DNA from 2 places in the Shewanella halifaxensis HAW-EB4 genome. Region 1 is predicted to be linked to the other one. Evidence: predicted binding sites of a transcription regulator. Region 1 holds the regulator's gene; the other holds the start of a gene.
What was found. The regulator LexA, encoded in region 1, represses DNA repair genes until DNA is damaged. The targets are predictions, from matches to a motif close to TACTGTATNNNNATACAGTA.

Region 1 (4,219 bases):
GATGGTGAGATCGGCGTTGCTCGGATCTTCCATTGCAATCAAGGTTTTGGTTGCAGGAATAGCCATGACTATAAGAATAATAAAAGGTACTACAGTCCAAAGGATCTCGACTTTAGTACTTTCATGAAAGTTGGCGGCGACAGCGCCTTTTGATTTGCGGTGGTTGATCATGGCGTAAATCATGATGCCAAAAACCACGATGCCAATAGCGCAGCAGATGTACAGAATAACCATGTGAAGGCTGTAAATTCGCCCACTGATCTCCGTAACACCCTCTGTCATATTCAGTGGCATTTCTGATGCAAAAAGTACGGGCGAAAATAGTAACGCCAGCACACAATACAACAATTGCTTCACTAGACTTCTCCTCTGTCGACAAGACAAAGAAGAGTCACACAGTAAGTCTCTGCTCTATGTAAACTCTTCAGTTCCCAAAAAAGCAACGATGACTTCAAAGTGCGCGAGTGGCTTGCCTATCGAGTCGCTAAAAATAGGTTTGCGACAAAGGCTATTGTATTTCAGTGATGTTCACTGCAGATGTAACCACGTTGGCACTTACGGCTGAAATATATCAGGTCGATCTCAGTCTAAACTTCCAGTTGGGCTTCAAACCGTGGAGCCAGACCAACGACTAAAATCGCTCAGATATAACAAAATATCGTTGTTATTACGTATATCGTTGTTATTACTTATTAACTTACTTGATGAATAAAAATTGATCAAGATCACTTTTTGATTCATTTGCTTAGTATAGGCGATAAAAAAGCTCTCGATTGAGAGCCTTAGGTTTTTAGCAAAGAAATAATGTATTAGAAAGATGGGCTGACAGCTCCGTTAGTGAACGGCACCGAACAGGGCGGCTTGAGCAAAAGTCTTATCCTGCATATTCATTGTGCAAATTGGTAAGTGACTACTCGTATTTTTATTAGCACTTTCAATCGAATTTTCAATAATAATGCCGGCTGCTCGTGCGCTTTTGGCAACGATTTGTAGGCGTCGACTATCACGCGCATCTAATGAATTAGTCCAAGTGATCACTGCACTAGAGGTTCCACTCATTAATGCTTTTTCCATCGCCCAAAGTGTTTCCACTTCATCTTTAGCATGCACCAGTAAAATACGATCCATTCTAACGCCTGCAGCGGCTAGCATCTGCTTGTAACCAATATTTGGCGGACTGATAAGCACTATCCAACGGCCTTGTTGGCTCAGTTGTGAAAGCTGAGCACTAATCTGATTAAGCTCGTCACGTCCTTGAGTTTGCGTCACCATAGTGGTGATCTCATTACCTGCGCTACTCACCATGCTAGTCGATGGCATATCTTGCCATAGTCCTGGGTGGCGAGGGCTAGTGCCCATCAGTTTGTTCATTGCCAGTCTCCATTACGGATCACACCAACGGCTAAACCTTCAATACTTAAGCTTTGGTTCGCTAGATCCACTTCAATTGGTGAATACTCTTCGTTCTCTGCATGTAAGAAAACTTTGTTGCCTTTCTTCTCGAAACGCTTGACGGTAACATCATCTTCGACGCGAGCGACTACTATTTGGCCGTTGCGAGCCTGCTGTATCTTATGAACGGCTAGCAGGTCACCTTCGAGTATGCCAATGTTCTTCATACTGTCACCACGGACTCTGAGTAAGAAGTCTGCTGATGGCTTGAACATGGCTGGGTCCACTTTATAGTGTTGCTCTACATGTTCTTGAGCAAGAATCGGTTCACCTGCGGCAACTTGGCCGATAAGGGGTAAACCTAAATCTGCATCTTCGGTGTTTTCTTGGGTTAACTTAATACCGCGAGACGTACCCGGCATAATTTCAATGCAGCCTTTCTTGGCTAAGGCTTTTAAATGCTCCTCAGCAGCGTTGGCTGATTTAAAACCCAAACGTCTTGCGATCTCAGCGCGGGTTGGCGGCATGCCTGTGTCTGCAATATTACGTTTGATTAGCTCTAAAATTTCAGCTTGGCGCGGTGTAAGTGGTCTCATGGTTAACCCTGTCTTTCTATACAGTACCTGTCAGTATATACAGTAATTTTTCGAGTGCAAGTAATAACCAGTTATATTGTTTTGCAAGTGTGGGATCCAGTTTCAAATGAAATAAATCCGGCGATATGAAACTCAATCTTTGACGGCATCTGTGACTAATCAGTGTATTGCATTGCCTTTAGTTTGAAATGGCTAGTTTTGGCTTTGTGATTTTCTAATCTCAGTTTTTAAATATAAATAGTATTTTGGGGGGAATTAGGATTTTAAGCGTGGCTAAACAAAATATAAAAAATGGTGCCATAGGGCACCATTTTTTATTGTCATAACTCAAATGTCTATTGGCGCGTTATACCAATCAGTATAAGAAGTTGATTTACTCAGAGTGTTTTTGGCAAACTAATTCAAGGCGAATGGATGACATAATGGTTGTTCCCTTATGAGTTTATTCAACGCAGAAGTAGGCAGCCAAAAACACTCCTTACAGGCGAGTTTTAGCGGTTCTGATGCTGTGACTCTTAAGGAACAAGAGGGAGCTTAAACGTAGAATAACTATGCTCTTCACTCGCAGCCTTGCCTCAGAGCCGCTAAACTCTCGCTGAGCGATCAAATCTTTATACTGGTTGGTATTATACCGCTGCCATCATCGCCTTGTAGCGACAATCATCCTCATACATCTGCTGAAATACCTGGTACTTCGCATCATAAAAGCGCTTGCTCTTATCGGCCGTTGGCGTCACCGTTTTACCGATGCGGCTCATGGCATTCATCGCATCCGGAATAGAGTCAAAGCCCCCCCCTGCGACAGCGCCTAACATAGCAGAACCTAATAATACGGCTTCGCTCTCTTCTGACAGCAACATGGCGCACCCTGTGGCATTGGCATGCTCTTGAATAAAGACTGGATTCTTAGTACCACCGCCACAAGCCATGATGGTGTCGATGGCATAACCTGACTTGTTCATCTCTTCGATAATATGTCGTGTTCCCAAGGCAATGGCTTGCACTGTGGCTAAATATTGCAGCGCCATATCATCCAAGGTGACGCCCATACTCAAGCCTGTCATGGTGCCGGTTAAATGCGGGTTGGCCCTTGGGGAGCGGTTACCATTAAAATAGGGCAGCACATGGCGATCACGAGTCAAGAAGGCGATATCTTCCTTGCTTCCGGCAAGATTGAGTAACCGATCGTTTAATAGCTGATAGATGGTGATCCCAGCCGCTTTAGCTTGCTCAACGGCCTGTGCATTATAAGGATGGGCATTAATAATATGATCAATCAGCACACCTGTTGCAGATTGGCCGCCTTCATTAAGCCAGAGACCAGGGATCATTGCGCTATAATATGCGCCCCAGATGCCGTCGATAAAGCGAGCGGTCTTTGATACCGCCATATGGCAAGTCGATGTACCACCAATCAAGGCCAATCGCTTATTAAAATCTGCCGCCTCACCGCTCATTCCAGCCGCACCTAATATGCCAATCCCGCCAGCATGGGCATCGATAATCGAGGTCGCCACCTTAGTGCCTGTCAGTAGTCCTAGCTCGGCTGCGGCCTGCGCCGTTAGACCATTGCCGATAGCCTCGCCCATGGGACGAATATCGCTACCAATAATGCGAGCGTCATCTTGCAGCAGTTCGCCTAACCCTATGGTGTTAAAGTAATCTTTATCCCATTTACTTTCGTGACCCAGATAGGTCCACTTGCACACGGTAGAGCACAAAGAGCGGCTGTTTTCATTGGTTGCCTTCCAGGTGAGAAAGTCTGGTAGATCGAAGAAGTAACCCGCCTTTGCCCAGGTAGAAGGCATATTTTCTTTCAGCCACAGTAATTTAGGTGTTTGCATCTCGGGAGAGATATGGTTACCCACAAAGGCTAGCACAGGATGTTTGCTGGCATTGATGCGCTCGGCCTGAGCAATGGCGCGATGATCCATCCACATCACAATATTTTGCTCACTGCGCCCCGTTGGGCTGACGGTTAACGGTAAGCCATGCTTATCCAGAACCACCATGGAGCAGGTTGCATCAAAGCCAATACCTTTGACTTGAACCGAGTCAATATTGGCCTGAGACATAGCATCACGCACCGCCAAACACACACACTGCCAAATATCATCGGAAGATTGCTCAACAAAATGCGCCTTAGGTTTAAAAATACTGATATCGCGTTTGGCCTCGCCAGCCTTACGGCCTTGGCTGTCAAATACGCCAGCGCGGGCACTGCCGCTACC
Region 2 (4,219 bases), 1.2 Mb from region 1:
CGATAGCGTCCAGCGCAATTGATATCTCAGACGGCCTTGTATCAGATATCCAACATGTCCTAAAAGCCTCGAATGTGGGGGCTGTGATTAATGTCGACAACATTCCTATGTCTGAGCCATTGACGCGCAGCGTCTCAACTGAGTTAGCACTCAGTTACGCGCTGACAGGGGGCGAAGATTACGAGTTACTGTTTACCGTACCCGAAGCGCAAAAAGGCATGCTAGAAATTTCCTTGGCAGAATCGGGAGTGAAATTTACCCAGATCGGTCAAGTGTGTACCGGTGGTCAGTTAAGATTAGTTGCCGGTAATCAGCCGTTCGAACCGGTCAACTTGGGCTTTGAGCACTTTAATTAATGAATCTACTCTCTAAAGATCCAGTATTAGCTAAGCTATCACTGAAGAATCCTATTCACTTTCTCGCCCTTGGGTTTGGCTCTGGGCTAGTGGCTAAGGCGCCAGGCACCTTTGGCACGCTGGCAGCTATCCCGGTTTTTCTGCTGATGGCGCCATTGAGCTTGCCTTGGTATATCGCACTGACGGTTATTAGTGTGCTTGCAGGTTTTTATATCTGCGATAAAGCCTCGAAAGACATGGGCGTGCACGACCATGGCGCGATAGTATGGGATGAAATTGCTGGGCTATTGATCACCATGATTGCTGCCCCTGCGGGTTGGCAATGGTTGGCTATTGGTTTTCTGCTGTTTCGTCTCTTTGATATTTTAAAGCCTTGGCCCATTCGCTGGCTCGATGCTAAGGTCCACGGTGGTTTTGGCATCATGATTGACGATGTATTAGCGGGTATTTTTGCCATGCTCTGCTTACAGGGTTTAGCCTATTACCTCGCTTGATGCTTAATCGCTTAAAATATCGAGTCATAAAAAATGCAGAGCGAAGGCTCTGCATTTTTGTTTTTAGTCCGGTATAAAAGGGATTAACTGAGCAGCAGTTCTTTCGCATTCGCCAAGGTATTACTGGTGATGGTATCGCCACCTAATAAGCGCGCTAACTCTTCGATGCGTTGAGCTTTGTCCAGTGCCACCATAGAGGTCTCAGTCTGACCTGCTTTGCTGCTCTTATTGACGAACATATGCTGATGGCCATTACCCGCCACCTGCGGCAGGTGGGTCACACAAAACACCTGAGTCGACTCACCAAGTGAGCGCAGCATACGGCCAACAACGGCCGCGGTAGGCCCTGAAATACCCACATCCACTTCATCGAAGATCAGTGTCGGCGTCGAGACCTTTTTGGCGGTGATCACCTGAATGCCTAAACCAATACGCGACAACTCGCCACCGGAGGCGACCTTTGCAATAGGCTGCAGAGGCTGACCTGGGTTGGTCGAGACTAAAAACTCAATGCTGTCACAGCCACTTGGGGTGATAACCGCCTCATTGAAGTTAACCGCAATGGTAAACTTACCCTTAGGCATGTTGAGCTCGTGGATGGAGTGGGTCACCTGTTTATCAAGCTCTTTAGCATAACGACTGCGGCTTTGGCTGAGCTTTCTAGCGTGTTGCAGATAAGCCTCTTGGCTCGCCTTTAACTGTTCACTAATATCATCTAACTTGTCGTCGTCAGAACCTAAGTCTTCAAGCTCCTCTAGCAAACTCTGGTGATGAGTATAGAGCTCATTTGGCATCACTTGATGCTTGCGGGCAAGCTGCATCGTCTTAGAAAGGCGCAGCTCTAAATGAGCAAAATATTCAGGGTCTAGCTCTAAGCCATCTAAGTAACGCTCTATCTCACTACTACTTTCTTGTACCTGAATAAGCGCATCGTTAAGCATGGCTAGGACACCGCCGAGTTCAGGGTCGTAGCTTTCAAGATCTTGCCCCTGACTGATCGAGGTATTTAATAGCGACTCAACATTACCCTCATCACTCTCTTGTAAAATATGCAGTTGGTTACGGCAAAGCTCGATTAAAGCAGTGCTGTTAGCCAGTTTCTTATGTTCAGCCTCAATAGACTCGAATTCGCCTTCATTAATAGCGAATTCGTTTAACTCCTCAACCTGATATTGCAGTAGCTGTTTGCGCGCTAAACGCTCCTGCTGGGACATCTCTAATAGATGCAGTTGTTTCTCGATAGTCTTACATCTGTGGTAGCTAGCGCTGACGCTGTCGAGCAGCATCTTATGGTTGGCATAGCTATCTAGCAGGGTGAGTTGATGCTCACTCTTTAGCATAGCGTGGTGAGCATGTTGGCTATGAATACCGATAAGCCGCTGCCCAAGGGATTTGATTTGCGTTAGCGGCACGGGATTACCGTTGATGTAGGCGCGTGAGCGGCCATCACTGCTAATTGTGCGGCGCAAGATGCACTCGTCATCGAGTTCAAGGTCGTTATCTTCAAGCCAGCGTTTTGCTGCTGGAGTATCATCTAATAAAAAGCGGGCACTTACTTCGGCCTTAGTGGCACCAGGTCTAATGGTATTGGCGTCGGCTCGATTACCTAAACATAGGCCGAGAGCATCGATAGCAATCGATTTACCCGCGCCGGTTTCACCCGTAATACTGGTCATTCCAGCTTTAAAGTCGAGCTCTAAGAAACGCACAATAGCAAAGTTGTTGATGCTGAGTTGGCAAAGCATAGTGATGTCCTTTATCAAAACACTGTATAGTTAAACAGTATATACTGTTTATCTATACAGTAAACAACTGTTGTATGATCACTCGATATTAATCACATGTATGCGTTTCAGTTTCAAGTGAAGTTAATCTGATAGATAAAACTGTTATTAGTGGGCTTAGGAATCAAAGATTAGTTTTTCAAAGAGCTAAAGGGGAGACTAGTCTAGCCTTGGAATGAAGGCTGATTACATTTCTGTCAGAGCGGTTGCTACAGGGAAGCGAGTTCTACATTGTAGCTATATGGTTATTAATCGCCTGCAGCAGGTACAGGACAGGATGTCCGAATGTCGTGTTCATATGCTCAATGATGTTCCCTACATAATAATGATATTTCCCTGCTCCCTATGGGGCAGATGTGAAGGAACAACTTTATTTGTAGTACAGCAGTGACTCGCAGCCGTTCTTTATGAAAGACAGGAGCAGTAAGCTCTGCGATGACATTTCTGTAATCGAAGCTCGTAAACAAATCTACGAACTTAATCATGCTTCAAGTTATGTTTAATCGCATAATAATATATGCAAAAAGTAAGAATATTTCAGCAAATTCAAATTCATTGCGAGAAAGGATAGTGTGTAAACAAATCTTCGATCATCTAATCTAATGGTACATTACCATCGTATACTCTAGCGTAAGTGCGCAGACCTGAGATCTGTATCTGGCGTGCTAGTTGTTTAGCATCTTTCTCTTTACCCACTTCACCCAAGTCTTGAGCTTTAATGATTAGCTTTTCAAATTCGCTTTCCATTGTTTTGAGTGATTTTCTTGCTTCTTCTAAAAGTTCTGAATTTTCACCCGTTAACTTTACTCAAACCTTGTTACGCTACCAGACCGATATTTGGCGTTTCTGCTGCGTGATTTTTATTTCAATTGCTGATATTTTGCTCGCAAGTCATGTTCAGCTTGTAATTGCAGAGCTTAGGCAATGTATGAGTCAAAAGCTTTGCCCATTTGAGTAGTGATTGAGGACGATAAGTACTGCAACTAATAATGGCTGTCTCAGTTATTTTGAGCTGCTATTCAATAAGCGGTTATGCTATATAGAAATCAAAATAACGAGCCTTGGTGTGAATTTGAGTCGTCAATGTGGGAAGGAGAGTCTACGTTTTTGTAGTATGTAACCCAAACCATATTACTCCTTGGGAATTCGCGCTTTAGTGCTTTGTGCGCTTGCTTTTTGATGCTCGCCATATCACCGACTGATGAAGTATTGGAAAATCCAGTTTCAACAATTTCAAAGCGAGAAGGGTCGATACAGTAGATTAAAAAACCGCGATCTTTTTTGTAAGTTTTAAACTGAACAGCTTCTTTCGGCAGCAACTGCTTGAATTGCCTGTCTATTAATGGTGCAACTTGAGAAATATGAATCATAAATGTTTTATATTTTTGGTTGATTATTCCAGATTAGCAAAATGTAAGCTAGCAACCAAAACACTTTGTACTGTTAGACGTTTTTTAGTTATTACCCATACAATAAGGATAGGCCGCGCGCAGCCGCGTCCTTTTCCTTATTCGTTGAACGAAGCGTTTAAGGCGGATTCCCAACGCTTGGCATTCTCAGTTTTCTTCGGTTACAGTGTGATGGC

Region 2: recN (DNA repair protein RecN) is a predicted target of LexA. The motif match lies at 2,638-2,657, and genes of this name have one in related genera.

The regions. Positions count from the first base shown of each region.
Region 1 covers NC_010334.1:309,356-313,574, forward strand. The annotation lists gene coxB (cytochrome c oxidase subunit II) at 1-357, opposite strand, end outside; gene SHAL_RS01310 (cell division inhibitor SulA) at 835-1,371, opposite strand; gene lexA (transcriptional repressor LexA) at 1,368-1,988, opposite strand; gene SHAL_RS01320 (FGGY-family carbohydrate kinase) at 2,615-4,219, opposite strand, start outside.
Region 2 covers NC_010334.1:1,469,964-1,474,182, forward strand. The annotation lists gene thiL (thiamine-phosphate kinase) at 1-356, shown strand, start outside; gene SHAL_RS06170 (phosphatidylglycerophosphatase A family protein) at 356-850, shown strand; gene recN (DNA repair protein RecN) at 934-2,595, opposite strand; gene SHAL_RS23210 (hypothetical protein) at 3,229-3,381, opposite strand; gene SHAL_RS06185 (hypothetical protein) at 3,681-4,004, opposite strand.